One region of the Bacillus sp. EB V-12 genome, then DNA from elsewhere that is predicted to be linked to it. Evidence: a T-box and tRNA genes for the amino acid it is inferred to sense, from the RefSeq annotation. Region 1 holds a T-box; the other holds one or more tRNA genes.
What was found. The T-box of region 1 lies ahead of metG (methionine--tRNA ligase). A T-box ahead of a tRNA ligase gene usually reads a tRNA of that ligase, here a tRNA-Met.
Positions count from the first base shown of each region.

Region 2: it encodes a tRNA-Met, which carries the amino acid that the T-box ahead of metG (methionine--tRNA ligase) is inferred to sense. The anticodon was not compared.

Region 1 is NZ_JBUXJL010000006.1:124,700-133,492, forward strand. Features, by position in the region: gene ACZDYH_RS19630 (sensor histidine kinase) at 1-336, shown strand, start outside; gene ACZDYH_RS19635 (EamA family transporter) at 476-1,378, shown strand; gene ACZDYH_RS19640 (hypothetical protein) at 1,446-1,700, shown strand; gene metG (methionine--tRNA ligase) at 1,742-3,376, opposite strand; T-box leader at 3,427-3,697, opposite strand; gene ACZDYH_RS19650 (class I SAM-dependent methyltransferase) at 3,812-4,630, shown strand; gene ACZDYH_RS19655 (methyl-accepting chemotaxis protein) at 5,045-6,739, shown strand; gene ACZDYH_RS19660 (methyl-accepting chemotaxis protein) at 6,953-8,644, shown strand; gene ACZDYH_RS19665 (metal-sulfur cluster assembly factor) at 8,765-8,793, shown strand, end outside.
Region 2 is NZ_JBUXJL010000020.1:15,144-23,936, reverse strand. Features, by position in the region: gene spoVT (stage V sporulation protein T) at 1-283, shown strand, start outside; gene ACZDYH_RS28615 (putative polysaccharide biosynthesis protein) at 514-2,115, shown strand; gene yabN (bifunctional methyltransferase/pyrophosphohydrolase YabN) at 2,128-3,588, shown strand; gene ACZDYH_RS28605 (RNA-binding S4 domain-containing protein) at 3,603-3,878, shown strand; gene yabP (sporulation protein YabP) at 3,937-4,245, shown strand; gene yabQ (spore cortex biosynthesis protein YabQ) at 4,242-4,895, shown strand; gene divIC (cell division protein DivIC) at 4,892-5,251, shown strand; gene ACZDYH_RS28585 (S1 domain-containing RNA-binding protein) at 5,339-5,824, shown strand; tRNA gene ACZDYH_RS28580 (tRNA-Met) at 5,984-6,057, shown strand; tRNA gene ACZDYH_RS28575 (tRNA-Glu) at 6,071-6,142, shown strand; gene spoIIE (stage II sporulation protein E) at 6,402-8,793, shown strand, end outside.

The sequences.
Region 1 (8,793 bases):
GATCCTAAATTTATTCAAACTGCTATTTTTAACATTATTTCAAATGCAATTCATTACACAATTGACCATCAGCACGTATATATAAAGCTTTATGAAAAACCAAATGGTTACGCATTAGAAGTATTAAATACAGGTTCACAAATTGATGAAGATAAACTTGCTCATTTATTTGAACCGTTCTATCGCGCAAACCCTGATAAACACGGTTTAGTACAAGGTAGTGGTCTTGGATTATATATCGTGAAACAAATATTAGATAAACATCAGTTTCCTTACGGGATACAAAACACAGCTCAAGGTGTAAAATGCTCCATTGTATTCCCAAAAGCAATGTAACATTCACTATAATTACATACCCCAAATTCATACTTCGTATGAGTGGCGGAATTTTGTAGAGTATATGACTCTGTTTCGTTCGCCCGTTATCCTTATTTGGATAGCGGGCGTTTTTTATTATTTAAAAGGAGGATTTTTTATGGAAAAGTTTAAATATTCATTACTCGTTTTATTCGGTGCTTGCAGCTATGGCATACTTTCAACTATTTTCAAACTCGGATTCATAAATGGATTTTCAGCACATCAACTATTAGGGGGACAATATGTCTTCGGATGGATTGGACTATTTCTACTCGTTCTTTTCTTTTCACGTCATAAAGTAACAAAAAAACAATTCTTTTCCTTACTAACCGTCGGAACAACAATGAGTATGACCGGGATTTTCTACGCTATTTCTGTAGAAGAACTACCCGCATCTATTGCTGTCGTCCTACTCTTTCAGTTCACTTGGATTGGTGTCATTATCGAAGCAATTGCAAATCGAACATTTCCAAGCCGCGATAAGATTATATCTATCCTTATTTTATTTGCTGGTACATTGTTTGCAGGTGGTGTATTTGAAGGCCTCGGACAAAGTTTTTCTACGAAAGGGATTATCTTTGGACTATTAGCTGCTGTCTCTTTTTCATTCTATGTTTTTGCAAGCGGGCGCGTCGCTACGGATGTTCCGCCTTATACGAAAAGCTTCCTTATGACAACAAGCGCTACTCTTATCGTATGCCTATTCTTTCCGCCAACCTTTTTAACAGACGGTGCTTTGCAAGCCGGTCTATGGAAATATGCTTTCTTCCTCGGATTATTCGGCGTTGTTGTACCTGTCATTTGTTTTTCAATCGGTGTACCAAAGGTTGGAACAGGGCTTGGTACAATATTAGGTGCAGCTGAATTACCAACTGCTATTATTGCTTCTATTACACTTGTACATGAAGTCGTAACGTTCATGCAGTGGATTGGAATTATTTTCATATTAGTTGGGATCTTCACTCCTCAGCTGCTTACGGCTAGGAAAGAAAGGAAACAAAATCGCGTGCATAGCGCTTGAAAAAATACAGAATTTATATAAAAGATATAACTGCAATTAAAATAAGTAAATTTATCTGGAGGTATAAATGACTATTTTAAGCATCGTATTTTTTGCTATTATGTGTATCTTCTTCCTAATAAGATATATGAAAGAAAAGAAATTTTACGATTTACTTCTCATTCCCGTTTGTATATATGCAGGAGCAGTGAAAACTCCTTTCGTAGAGTACTTAAACTTTAATACTACATTTAAAATAACGTATGATATTGCAGCTATTATTCTTGTAATCCTTGCTGTACTTTTCTTTTTGAAAGATAAGAAAGAGAATCATACTGCATAACAAAAGACCTTTCATTTACTTGAAAGGTCTTTTTCTCTATCTCATTTTACCGCTCCATACAGCTTCTCTATCTCATGCTCAATTTGTTTTACATCGATTCGCTCAAATAATGGCTGTACGCTATCAATTCTACTTGGCAACGTATTTTGCGGTTCCCAATTTCGTTTCACAATCGACAATGTGTTTCGAACTCTTTCACTTGAAAATGGTAAAAACGGTTCAAGGAGATTTGCAAAATTAGCGATAAGATACACACAGTTATAAATCGTTTCTTCACATGAAACTGGATCATCTTCTCTTTGTTTCCAAGGCTGCTTTTCATCAAAGTATTTATTTGCAAAACGTACTGCATCAAATATTGTTTCTAACGCCACCTTAAATTTAGTTTGCTCAATCGCCTCTCCTACACGCTTATATAATCCTTCTACTTTATCTTTCAGCTCTACCTCAATACTTCCCTTCGGCACGATACCACCATAATATTTTTCGATAAACTTTAATGTCCGGTTCACAAAGTTCCCGTATGCACCTAATAATTCACTATTATGACTGTAAATAAATTCCCGCCATGAAAAATCAGTATCGCGATTTTCTGGTGCGTTGACGGTTAAAAAGTAACGAATAGAATCTGGATCATAGCGTTCTAATATGTCAGGCACCCATACTGCCCAGTTTTTACTTGTAGATAATTTTCTTTTTTCAACTGTTAAATATTCATTCGAAACGATATGACGCGGGATTGCTTCCTCCCCTATTCCAAGTAATACCGCTGGCCAAATGACGGAATGAAACGGAATATTATCCTTTCCGTGCACATAATATGTTTTCGCTTCGCTATCCCAAAACTCTTGATCATCTTTCCCTGTTTCTTCAGCCCAATGTTTACTCGCTGAATAATAGCCTGTCACTGCTTCAATCCATACGTAAATTTTCTTATCTTCATACCCTTCTACTGGAATTGGTACTCCAATTGGTAAATCACGTGATACGGCCCTATCTAGTAATCCTTCCTTTACATATCTCTCTGTTAGTTGAATCGCATTGTCGCGCCATGTCCCTGTTTGCTTGGCAATTTCTACAGCCCTTTTAATTTGCTCCTGAAATGTATGCAATGCGAAATAGAAATGCTCTGTTTCCTGTACAGATGGTGTACTACCACATAACTTACATTTCTTTTCTAACAAATCGAGTGGATCTAAAATAGCAGAACACGCATCGCATTGATCTCCTCTTGCTGCTTCATGGCAATGTGGACATATTCCTTCTACATAACGATCCGGTAAAAACTGCGTACACGTTTCACAATACGCTTGTTCCACTATTTTTTTATAAATATGTCCTTCTTCTAATAAACGTAAAAAAACATTTTGAACCGTTTCATGATGGTGCTCACTATCTGTACGTGTATAGCAATCATAAGTAAAACCAAGGCTACGAAAACATCGCTGGAACTCTTCATGATACTGATCAGCAATTTCCTTCGCCGTCACACCTTCTTGTTTTGCCCTAATTGCAATCGGTGTTCCATTACAATCACTTCCTGAAACATACAGCACATTCTCACCTTTTGACCGGTAATAACGTGCTAAAATATCTCCAGGTAATAAACTCGCAATATGACCAAGATGTAATGAACCATTCGCATACGGCCAAGCGCCCCCAATAAAAATACTCATCTTACATTCCTCCTTTAAAATATAAAAAGCCCCACCCCTATCTTAAAAAAGATAAGGGCGGGGCTGTATAAACAGTCGCGGTACCACCTTATTTCGCCAATTACTCACATAATTAGCCTTAACAAGTACGGAGCTCTATGCTCTTATACTGTGGTTTTGATAACGAGTACCAACTCTCGTCGCCGCCTACTATTATCATTTGATAAGTTCAGGACGAAGCTCAAAGGCCATTGTTCAAATGAATATTCTTGCTTCTTCTCAGCTACCGAAGCTCTCTGGAAAGAATGTGTTCATCCTACTTTTCCTTTTCAACGCTTTTACGTATAACAAGTATTGTACGACTTAATCACAGAAAAATCAAACTTTTATCCAGAACGAAAAGGAAATCCCATCCTCCCGCCGAATACCTATACGTTCACAAAAGGAGTGATAACATTGAACCAAAAACAACTAAGCACTATAAATGAAAAAAGCTGGAATACAGCTGCTTATGAAGCTTGGACGAATCGCCATGGGGCGCCAGAGGATTATGCAAAAAAAATTATGGAAGATCCCACACGCGAAGTAGCACATTATTTACCTTACATACAATCTCCAAAAGGAAAACGTATTATTAACTTACTCGGCTCAAAAGGAAATAAAGCTGTCGCACTTGCCCTTTTAGGCTCTGACGTAACAGTTGTTGATATTTCAGCAAGTAATGCAAAATATGCAAATGAACTTGCGGACGCAGCAGGTGTCTCTATCCAGTATGTCGTTTCTGATGTATTAAATGTGCAGCTCTCCGAATCATTTGATATCGTATTGCTGGAACTTGGTGTACTCCATTACTTTCTAGATTTAAAACCACTCTTTCAAAAAATTGCTACTTTACTTAAGCGAGATGGAATGCTTATACTTCGTGACTATCATCCTGTTTACACAAAATTATTAGGAGTCGACCACCCATCATTTCAGGCCAATGGAAATTATTTCGATGAAGAATTAATTGAAGATGATGTTGCTTATAGCATCCTTCTTACAGAAGCACAGAAAGAATCGCTACCTAAAACAACCATCCGTCGCTGGACGCTAGGAGAAATCATTACAACACTTGCGGAAGAACGTTTTAAAATCGAAAAACTAGTTGAAGAACATGGATCTCATCAAAGATGGGTCTTTCCTTCTACTGCACCAGAAGGAATCGAAGAACGTATCCCTGGTCTATATACAATAATTGCGACAGCATGCAAAAAAGGATCCCTTCACGGATAGGATCCTTTTTGCATGCTCACGCATATAAGTTGAGGTTGGAGATTACCATAATTCTGTAGAATAGGACACAAGATATTTCAACATTTCGTCTCTGACTTACGTCGTCAAAAAGGGGTATGACCAACATAACGAAGAGTAATGTTTTTAGTTGATACTGATAATCGTTATCAACTAATTAGAAGTATACATGATGTCATTTCAAATTTCAATAGCATTTCTAATATTTATTTATGAATTTTATGATATGCAAATGTATACATTTTAAGAACTTTTTCTAATACTAATCTGACTCCTTCCATTATCTGCTATAATTTTCATTGAACAGATTAATAACTTCATAATAATGTTTTTATTAATTTTGTTTTAAATATCTATAAATCATAATAAACAGTTTAAATGAGGGTAGGGGTAACGATGAAATATGTTAGTATTCGAAAAAAACTACTGTTCACACTCTTAAGCATTTCTTCTTTATTTAGTATTGCTCTTATTGTTATTCTTTCATTCGCCATGAATCAAGCAAGTGAAATCGAAACGTTAAAAAATGATGTATCAAAAAGAGCGACGATTTTAAAAGAACGTGGCGATTGGTTCCAAGCACAAGTTGCTGGTTTACAAGAATATTTGCTATCACATGATCAAAAAGGATTAGATAAGTTCAATCGAGAAGGGAAAAAATTAGCTGATACTAGAGAGAAAGTAACAAGTGACAAGAAGCTCCCAGAAGGAATGAAAGAAGCTATTTTAATGGGTGGAAAATGGCGTAGCGTCATAGATAATGAGGTACTACCTCTTGCGCGTGAAGGAAAATGGGACGAAGCATCCAAAATTGCTTTATCACAAACAGATTATGTAAATGATCTTTTAGGTCGTTTTAATAAATATACAAATGAAGAGAATGAGAAACGTGACGCATTAATTGCTGATGTCGAGTCTTCTTCATCACTTATTCAATATATTATTTTCTTCTCACTTATTACATGTACATTAACGTCTATCTTATTAGCATGGTGGTTCTCTGGTAAACTCGTTAAACCAATTCGACAAATTGATGAGAAGTTAAAAGAATTAGCTTCTCAAGACGGAGATTTAACGGCTAGATTACACGTAACAAGTAAAGATGAAATTGGTGACATTGCAAATTCCTTTAATCAAATGCTCACTAACTTACAGCATATAATAAAACAAGTTCAACAAACATCAACAAGTGTAAAAGAAGCTTCCGAAAATGTATTTATCGAAACAACCGCTTCTATGGAAAATACCGCAAGAACCCAAGAAACTATGAATGCTCTTGAACACAATATTCGTTCACAAGTTTCTAGCATTGAAGAAAGTTCAACCGCAATGGATGACATGGCAACGAGTGTTCAGCGTATCGCTGAGTCCGCCTCTTCTGTTACTAGTTTAGCTGTCACAACTTCAGAAAAAGCAGATGATGGGAATAAAGTCATTGAGAAATCTATTACACAAATGCATACAATTAACGAAGCTGTTAACGCTACATCACAAGTAGTTGAGCGGCTCATTACACATACAAATCATATAGATACTGCACTTCAATCTATTTCAAATATCGCCGACCAAACAAATTTGCTCGCTTTAAATGCTTCTATTGAAGCAGCTCGTGCTGGTGAACACGGCAAAGGATTCGCTGTTGTTGCCGATGAAGTTCGAAAACTTGCTGAACAATCTCAACTAGCCGCAACTGACATTAACCATTTACTTCATCAAATTCAAGCTGATACAAAAATAGCAAATGATATGATGACACAAGGTCAAGCAGAAGCTTCTGAAGGAATTACGGTTATTCGTACCGCCGGATCTTCATTCTCAGAAATTGTTAACCACATTAACAAAGTCTCTACACAAATGCAAGAAATGTCTGCAACTGCTGAAGAGATGGCTGCAAGCTCTGAAGAAATGAACGCAGCTTTAAATAATATCGCTTCTATTTCAAACGAAGTTGCTGCAGAAACATCACAAACAGCGCATTCGGCTGGTGATCAAGTAAACAAAATGAGTATCGTGGCTAACAAATCATCTGAAATGAAAACAATCGTACAAGAACTTGAAGTTCTCGTCTCTCATTTCAAAACAAACGCTTAAAGTGAAAATGACACGAGCTCAAAGGTATAGGAATGAAAGTTTTACAGTCTCTCTTTTTTCACTTTAAAATATCTCTTTCTATCTCTCATTCCGTCTGCTATAATTCCTAAAGGAAATAAGAAAGCTTTATTCCAACTGGAGTAAAGCTTTCTTTCAATTTTTTACATTTATTAATTCTAATACTAAGATTTCACAAAGGAGGCTTTTAATTATATGAATTTTGTAAGTATCAGAAAAAAACTTATGTTCATGATGGGAACGATTTGCGCTTTATTTGGTGTCGCCTTAGCATTTATTTTATTTTTTGCTATCGACCAATCTCGTAAAGCTGAAACATTACAAAAAGAAATTTCTCCACTGGCAACAGAATTGAAAGAGCGTGGAGACGCTTATCAAGTACAGCTCTCTGCTTTAAGAGGTTATTTACTACAACATGATCAAGTCGAATTAGACAAGTTTAATGAGATGAGTAAACGTCTTGAGGATTCAAAAGATAAACTTCTTTCTAATCCAAATCTTTCTTCGTCCGTAAAAAGCACAATGGAATTAGGGTCTACTTGGAGAAAGTTCATTGAAGAAAAAGTATTCACTCTTGCAAAAGAACAAAAATGGGAAGAAGCTTTACAAGTAGCTTCTTCAGAAAACGGAACGGTCTATAAAGTAATTGGTGACTTCACAAATTACAGTAATGAACAAGCTAAATTACGTGAACAATCTATTGAAAAAATTGATCAATCTGCACTCTTAATCGAATATGTTATTTTCTTATCACTTGTTGTATGTATTATCGTTGCAATTATTCTTGCATGGTGGTTCTCTGGTAAACTGGTGAAACCAATTCAACAAATTGACACGAAACTAAAAGAATTGGCCTCTCAAGAAGGTGACTTAACGGCACGTCTACAAGTAAATAGCAACGATGAAATAGGTGCTATCGCAACATCATTTAATAAAATGTTAGAAAACCTACAACATATTATTAATCGTGTTCAAAAAACATCAGTGGAAGTACAAACCGCTTCTGAAAATATGCTAGAAAAAACGAATACATCACGTGAGGCGACATTAAGAGTCCAAAGCTCGATGTCCAACTTAAATGCAAGTATTCAATCACAAACTTCTAGTATGGAAGAAAGTTCAACTGCAATGGATGATATGGCAGTAAGTGTTCAGCGCATTGCTGAATCTGCTTCATCTGTAGCGGAACTTGCTGTTGCCACCTCTGAACATGCTAGCGATGGAAGTACCGTTATCCAAAAATCTGTTTCACAAATGACAACAATACACGAAGCTGTAAATGCTACGTCAGAAGTGGTTGAACGTCTAATCACTCATACGAAATATATTGATACTGCTGTACAATCTATTTCTAATATTGCTGAGCAAACAAACTTACTTGCTTTAAATGCTTCTATTGAGGCAGCTCGTGCTGGGGAGCAAGGAAAAGGATTTGCTGTCGTAGCTGACGAAGTTCGAAAGCTTGCTGAACAATCTAAAACAGCTGCAACAGACATTAATCAATTACTACATCAAATTCAAAATGATACAGAAACTGCTAGCTCTATGATGTCTCAAGGCCGTTCTGAAGCATTTGAAGGTATCAATGTTATTCGTGAAGCTGGTACTTCTTTCACAACAATTGTGGAACAAGTAAATAAAGTATCTACTCAAATGCAAGATATATCAGCAACTGCTGAAGAAATGGCTGCAAGTGCTGAAGAAATGAATGCTTCACTTAATAACATCGCTTCTATCTCTACTGAAGTATCGAGCGAAACTGCCGCAACGGCACAATCTGCTGAACAGAAAGTTATTGTTATGAATGAAATGACAGTAACTGCTAGAAAAATGAAACAAACAGTTGAAGAGTTAGATCAACTCGTATCTCATTTTAAAACAGAATAGATGTTCAAAAAATATCCCTTCTTTGAAAGAGGGATATTTTTTTGAGCTCATTTCCTGCACATTATGCTCATTTCCGTTATAATGAGAATCGATATCATTAAAGTGTAGGAGGGGCTGCTTATGTCACAAGAAGCATTTGAAAATAAATT
Region 2 (8,793 bases), on a different contig from region 1:
ATCAGGCGTATCGAAAAAAGAATACTTAAATAAAAGTGTTGGCGATCTAATTGAAAAAACGATGGAAGAACGAAAGTCTGTTATTATGACGGATGAAAGTGATATTTCCATTATTGATGGTGTAACAGAAAAGGTTCATTCTTATACAGTTGGACCGATTGTTGCAAACGGAGATCCGATTGGAGCCGTCATTATTTTTTCAAAAGAAGCCATTATAAGCGAGATCGAGCATAAAGCGGTTAATACTGCTGCCAGTTTCTTAGCGAAACAAATGGAACAGTAAGGGTATATTGATTTTAGAAGTAGCAATCTTTCCTAATTATGATCTTTCTTTTTGAGAAATCAATTATTTGGAGATATATGTATATTGAATGAAGGTAGCACTTTGCTACCTTTTTTCGTTGAATATTTTTAACATTTAGGAACTCATTATTACCCGTGTTGGTAAGGGAGTTTGTTCTTTTCTTTATGATATAATACGAGAGGTGAGAATAGAAAAAGGAGTTTTCTTGTATGGAAGCGAAGAAGTATCAAGCCTTTTGGCGTGGGGCTATTATATTAACGATTGCAAGTTTTGTTACAAAAGTATTAAGCGCTTTTTACCGTATTCCATATCAAAATATAGCGGGGGATATTGGGTTTTATATTTACCAACAAATTTACCCGTTTTATGGATTTTGTTTAATTTTAGCTACTTATGGATTTCCTGTTATCATTTCGAAAATGGTTGCAGAACGACTAGAGCGGGGAAAACAAAAAGAAGCAGAAGAAATTATTTGTGTATCTTTTTGGTTCTTATTAGGAATTGGTTTTATAGGCTTCTTTACATTGTTTTTTGGGGCCGAAACAATTGCGGCAGCTATGGGCGATATACACTTAGATAAGTTACTACGTGTTATTTCATTTTCATTCTTATTGATGCCATTTTTGTCTGTAGCAAGAGGGTATTTTCAAGGATTTAATAATATGATGCCAACGGCTGTTTCGCAAGTAATAGAACAAACAATTCGAGTTTCTATTATTGTGTTTTTATCGCTATTCCTAATTGCTCACGGATTTGATTTATATACAGTTGGTGCAGGGGCTATGTTAGGCTCAATTGCGGGTGGACTTATTGGGATTATTGTACTTATATTGTATATGCGTCAAGATTTTCGTTCTATATTCTTCAAAAGTGCAGCGAGAATTAAGGGTAAAAGGAAGATAGTTAAAATCCTTTTTTGGCAGGGGTTAGCGATTTGTGTTAGTAATTTAGTGCTTATTTTTATACAGATGGCTGATTCAGTGTCCTTTTACAGCTTACTTATTGGTGCGGGAGAACAGGCTGAAAATGCAAAGGTATTAAAGGGTGTTTATGATAGAAGTATTCCGCTAATGCAATTAGGTACTGTTGTGACGACTTCTTTCTCGTTGTCACTTATTCCGATTATTACAGCGGCGAAGGAAAGAGGAGATCTTTCCTTTATTCAAGAAAAGGTAAAGTTAGCAATGAAAATAACATTTGTTATTGGACTTGCAGCAGCTATTGGACTAACTTGTATTATTCAACCTACCAATATTATGTTGTTTGAAAACAGTGATGGATCAGATGTTTTATCTATTTTATCGTTATCTATTTTATTTAGTTCATTGTCAATTACGACAGCTTCTATTTTACAAGGATTAGGGCAAACGTTTAAGCCAGCGTTATTTGTTGTATTTGGAGGTTGCTTAAAGTTAGCGTTAAATTATATATTCATGCCTTATTTTGGTGTGAAAGGTGCAGCTTTTGCGACTTTATGTGCGTTAATTATAATCTCTGGATTAAATAGTTTGTTGCTTACGAGAGCTGTATCAGGGTCACTTATCAATAAGCGAAATATGTTAGGGATAGTAATTAGTGGTATCTGTATGGGGTTTGTATTAATGATGTTCACACGTGTGTTACAGATGTCTGGATTAGTAATTAATACGGAACATAGAGGAAGCGCGACGCTTGAAGCGTTGTTAGGTGTAGCCATCGGCGGATTGACATATATGTTTTTTATTTTGAAATTACGTGTATTTACAAAAAAAGAATTAGGAACCGTTATGAAACAAGAGAAAAAAGAAGGTTCATTGAAGAAGAGTGGATAGAGGTGACTGGTTGTGAGTGGAATCATTACTATTTTAGGTTTAGGAGCTGGTGAATTAGATCAGCTAACGATGGGTGTATATCGAAAAATAAAAGAAGCAGACCATCTGTTTGTTAGAACGAAGGAACATCCAGTTATAGAAGAATTGGAGAAAGAAGGCGTACAATATACGTCTTTTGATGCTGTATATGAAGCGCATGATACGTTTGAAATTGTATATGAAACAATTGCGAATAAATTGCTAGAACAAGCTGAAGGTACAGAAATTATCTATGCTGTTCCCGGGCATCCACTTGTAGCAGAAAGAACAGTTCAGCTACTGTTAGAAAAAGGAGAAGTTTCAAATGTTGAAGTGCGAATTGAGGGTGGACAAAGTTTCCTTGATCCTATGTTTGCAAGTCTAAAGATTGATCCGATTGAAGGATTCCAATTACTTGATGCTACATCATTTGAAAGAGGGCAATTAGAACTGCGTCAACATTTAATCTTTTGCCAAGTATATGATGCATTCGTTGCATCTGATGTGAAATTAACATTAATGGAGATGTTACCAGATGATTATGAAGTGTATATCGTAACAGCTGCAGGAACTTCATTTGAACAAGTAAAGAAGGTACCGTTGTACATGTTAGATCATGAAACGGAATTGAATAATTTAACGAGTGTGTACGTGCCGCCAGTTCAGGAGCGTGCGTCCTTGTATCAACAGTTTGATGTTCTTAGAGAAATTATTGCGGAACTTCGTGGTCCAAATGGTTGTCCGTGGGATAAAAAGCAAACACATCAATCATTAAAGAAATATTTAATTGAGGAAGCTTATGAAGTGTTGGAAGCAATCGATGAAGAGGATGATGATCACTTAGTAGAAGAATTAGGTGATATATTATTACAAGTTATGCTTCATGCTCAAATCGGAGAAGATGAAGGTTGGTTCTCTATAGATGATATCATTCGAACTCTATCTGAGAAAATGGTTCGTCGCCATCCGCATGTGTTTGGAAATACGGATGTAAACAGCGCTGATGAAGTGATTGCAAATTGGGAAGAAATTAAAAAACAAGAAAAAGGATTCGTGAAAGAATCTGTTTTAAATGGCGTTCCAAAAAGTTTGCCGCAGTTACTACGCGCCTATGAAATTCAGAAGAAAGCTGGTAAGGTTGGATTTGATTGGGTTGATGTGCAACCGATGATAGAGAAAGCTTTGGAAGAATGGCAAGAGTTCCAACAAGAGGTTACAAATATGGATGAGGAAAAGATGCTGGGTGAGTTTGGTGATTTACTATTTGCATTTGTTAATATAGCTCGTCATTACAAAATAGATCCAGAAGAGGCGTTACGTTCAACTAATGAGAAATTTACTGGTCGTTTTTTATACATGGAGGCAAAAGTAGCTGAAATGAATAAAGAGATGAAAGATTTATCATTAGAACAGTTAGATGTTTTATGGGAAGAAGCGAAACAAACAGAGCGTTAATAGGGGGATTTGATATGCGTCTAGATAAGTTTTTAAAAGTATCACGTTTAATTAAAAGAAGAACATTAGCGAAAGAAGTAGCTGATCAAGGAAGAATATCTATTAATGGTCAAGTGGCAAAAGCGAGTTCTGATGTGAAAGTAGCTGATGAATTAACAATTCGTTTTGGTCAAAAAATAGTGACTGTGAAAATAAATGAATTAAAAGAAACAACTAAAAAAGAAGATGCAGCAAATATGTATAGCTTAGTTCGTGAAGAAAAAGTAAAAGCGGAAGAAGGCTTGTTCTAAAATCATGTATCCCCTCATACATTACTATTAGCTAGTAAAAACCTATGGGGGGATTTACGTGAATAATGGTTACTCACCTACGTCTTCTAATCAACAAAATGTTTCTGTAGAGCATGACATTATTATGCGTGGCAGGCGTATAATTGATATTACCGGTGTGAAGCAGGTAGAGAGTTTTGATAGCGAAGAGTTTTTACTAGAGACCGTAATGGGTTTTTTAACGATTCGTGGTCAAAATTTACAAATGAAAAATTTAGATGTGGAAAAAGGTATTGTGTCGATTAAAGGGAAAGTTAATGAGATGCTGTATATTGATGAAAATCAAGGGGAAAAAACTAAAGGTTTCTTTAGTAAGTTGTTTAAATGAGCTTAACAATTCAGTTGTATACAATGCTTTCAATGATTGGGATGGGTGCTTGGATTGGAGCGTCTTTAGATACATATCAACGTTTTTTAAAGCGGCAAGAACGTAAACGTTGGCTTGTATTTATACATGATATATTATTTTGGATTGTCCAAGCATTATTCGTCTTTTATGTATTGCTTCTCGTAAATGAAGCTGAGCTACGTATATATGTGTTTTTGGCATTATTATGTGGTTTTGCGGCATATCAAAGCTTATTGAAGGCACTATACATGAAGCTGTTAAATTTTCTCATCTATATTTTTATGCAAACAACATATTTTTTTGTTCGAATTATACAGCTACTCATGATAAAACCTGTTATTATTATAGCGCAGCTATTTATTGCATTTATATTATTCTTATTTCGTATACTGCTTTCAATTGGACATGTGTTATGGAAAATGGTGATTTGGATATTACTTTTCATATGGAAAGTTTTTTTCTGGCCTGTTCGATTTATTGCTTCGCTCATATGGAAACTTCTCCCTAATCGTGTTAAACTTTTTATAGTGAAACATATAGGGTTCCTGCAATATATAGCAAAATTGAAGGGACATATCTTCCAACTATGGGAGCATATAAAAAAGAAGTTAGGGGGACCTCGGAAATGAGGGAACTGAGACAAAGAACAATCGAAAAACAGAGTCCAAATCCTGTTAAAGAGCATATAATACAAACGGATGAGAACAGGAAGCGACTTTATCGCCGTTTAGCGGTTTTTCTTGTCTTTACTTTTACAATTATTGCGAGTATTAGTGTAACGTTTTATCAACAAAACAGTTCCATTAAAGCAAAAGAAGCAAAAGTTAAGGACATGAAAAAAGAACTGGATTCATTAACGAATAAAGAAAAAAGTCTAAAAGACGAAGTTCAAAAGTTAAATGATGAAGAGTACGTATTAAAGATTGCTAGAAGGGATTATTTCTTCTCTGGTAAAGGGGAGATAATTTTTCCTGTTTCTAAGTAGAGTATGTCTTATTGACACTATATTTTAGGATTATATATAATAAAGTAAAATTTGACTTTTTAACCACTAAGGAGGAGCATTTTTTTTATGTCAATCGAGGTAGGCAGCAAGTTACAGGGTAAAGTAACAGGTATTACAAATTTTGGGGCTTTTGTGGAGCTGCCAGAGGGCTTAACGGGTCTTGTTCATATTAGTGAAGTTGCTGATAACTATGTAAAAGATATTAACGATCACTTAAAAGTGGGCGACCAAGTAGAAGTAAAAGTTATTAATGTTGAAAAAGATGGAAAGATTGGTTTATCTATCAAAAAAGCGAAAGAACGTGAAAAAACAGAAGGAGATCGTCCACGTGGTGAATACCAACGCGGTGGTGATCAACAACGTTCTGGACGTCCACAACGTAATAATCGCTCTTTCAACAGAGATAATCGCGGTGGCGGTAACGACCGAGCTCCGAAAGAAACATTTGAGCAAAAGATGGCACGCTTCTTAAAAGATAGCGAAGATCGTTTAACTTCTTTAAAGCGTAACACAGAGTCTAAACGTGGTGGCCGTGGCGCGCGTCGCGGATAATAAGGACGTTTAGTTTTTAACATATAGAGAGGTACCCAGAGTAATGTCTCAGGGTGCTTTTTTATATGTAAAAAATATTTTCAAAAAAGTTTTTGAGATGTGTTGACTTTAATTAGTATCTGATGTAAGATACTAATTGTCCGTTAAATAAGACGACATGGCGGTGTAGCTCAGCTGGCTAGAGCGTACGGTTCATACCCGTGAGGTCGGGGGTTCGATCCCCTCCGCCGCTATATTTAATTTAACGGCCCGTTGGTCAAGTGGTTAAGACACCGCCCTTTCACGGCGGTAACACGGGTTCGAATCCCGTACGGGTCATCTAAAAAGATCATGCAAATTTGCATGATCTTTTTTTGTTAAATAAATTAAGATATACAACACTTCTACAAAATCACCCTATATTTTCTGAATGTTTAATTAAAATCTCGAAAATAACTTACATACCCTGTATATCTGTAGAGTTATTTCGAATAAAAAGTCGAACGATTATAAAAGTGAAAACTGTTGTTTTGACAAAAAAACCAACAATCATCTTTTATAATGACAGTAATTAAACTATGCAGGTGGTGTTAAAAATATGCCTAAAGCAGGAAGGAATACTATGAATACAAGTGCATTGGCAATGAATGAGAGTCAGCTTGATGGAATAAAGTGGACGAGTAAGTTGCGAATGAAATTTGAGCAAGTTTTCTTTAGATGGGGATTTATTATTGTTGTTATTGGTTTTCTTTTGGGACGAGCATATATATTAACAAATATTTTACCGTTTGCACTGCCATTTTTTGCTGCTGTTTATGTTATGAAGCGGGATAAGATGCCGCTAGCATTTTTAGCTCTAATGGGAGGAGCTCTTTCAGTATCGATAGATAATTTGTTTTTTACCTTTGCATCTATCTTTACCTTCTTCATTTATAATATCTTCTTTAGTCGATTTACACGTAAAACTGTTGGACTTGTTCCATTTCAAGTATTTATCTCCGCATTAACCGCACACTTAGTTGTTGTATATTTTGCACAACAAACTGTCACCATGTACGATTTACTCGTTAGTACCATTGAGGCTGGGCTTAGTTTTGTATTAACTATGATATTTTTACAAAGTGTCCCACTTTTAGTGGAAAGGAAAGGAAAACAACAGGCATTAGAGACGGAAGAAATTGTTTGTTTGATTATATTACTAGCATCTGTTTTAACGGGTACAACAGATTGGTTTGTATATGATGCTTCTATTCAACATATTTTTACAAGGTATTTAGTGCTAGTATTTGCATTTATTGCGGGTGCTGCCACAGGGTCTACAGTGGGGGTTGTAACAGGACTAATATTAAGTTTAGCAAATGTGTCTAGCTTGTCTCAGCTTAGCCTTCTTGCTTTTTCTGGATTGCTTGGTGGATTGTTAAAAGAAGGAAAGCGTTTAGGTGTTAGTTTAGGTTTATTAATTGGGACAAGCTTAATTACATTATATGTAGACAAACAGACAAATATTGTAACAACTTTAATTGAGTCAGGTGTAGCGATTGTTATCTTCTTATTAACACCGAAGCTTGTTTTGGATCGTATTGCTAAATTTATGCCAGGTACACAAGAGCATTCGCAAGATCAACAACAATATTTAAGAAGGATGCGTGATGTTACAGCAAATAAAATCAACCAATTTGCAAATGTATTTGCTGCTTTATCTAATAGCTTTTCTGTATATGGGTATGTAGAGGAAGAAGATAAAGAGACAGAAGCAGATTTGTTTTTGAGTACAATTACTGCGAAAACATGTCAAACATGCTTTAAAAAGGATCAATGCTGGGTAGTGAATTTTGATAAAACGTACGATTATATGAAACAAATAATGAATGAAACGGAAGAAGGAACCCTGCAACATAATCGTAAATTAGTTCGTGAGTGGGACAAGCATTGTGTGAGAGGGAAAAAAGTGACGGATTTAGTAGCCGGTGAATTAGATCACTTCTATGAGGGACAAAAATTACGAAAACAAATGAAGGAAAATCGTAGAATAGTAGCGGAGCAACTATTAGGTGTATCAAAGGTTATGGAGGATTTTGCTAAGGAGATACAACGAGAGCGTGAAAATCATCAAGTGCAGGAAGAACAGATTATGCAAGCGTTCCGAGATTTTGGTGTCGAAGTAGAGCATGTTGATATTTATTGTTTAGATAGAGGAAGTATTGATATTGAAATGTTAATTCCAGTTGCATCTAATGAACATGGTGAGTGTGAAAAGTTAGTTGCACCGATGCTTTCAGATATCCTTAAAGAAAATATTGTCGTTAAACATGAAGAAAAGTCTTCTTATCCAAATGGCCATAGTTTAATATCATTTGGTTCGGCGAAGACGTATTCTCTTGATACAGGATTGGCTACAGCTGCAAAAGGCGGTGGATTTGTTTCGGGTGACTCTTATGCGATGATGGATTTAAGTGTTGGTAAATATGCACTTGCGATTAGTGATGGTATGGGTAATGGGCAAAGAGCTCATATGGAAAGTAAGGAAACGGTGAAATTATTACAAAAAATACTCCAATCAGGCATTGATGAAGAAATAGCAATTAAGTCTATCAATTCAATTCTTTCTTTGAGAACGACAGAAGAAATGTTTACGACATTAGATTTAGCTATGGTAGATTTGCGGGATGCGAGTGCAAGGTTTTTAAAGATTGGATCAACGCCGAGTTTTGTTAAACGCGCAAATAATATTTTGAAAATTGAAGCAAGTAATTTGCCGATGGGAATCATCGAAGATGTTGAAGTTGATGTGGTGGGTGAACAATTAAAAACGGGCGATATTCTTATTATGATGAGTGATGGGATTTTTGAAGGAGCACAGCATGTGGAGAATCATGAATTGTGGATGAAACGAAAAATTAAAGAATTGCAAACCGAAGACCCGCAAGAAATTGCTGATATCATTATGGAAGAAGTGATTCGCTCTTGTGATGGTTATATAAATGATGATA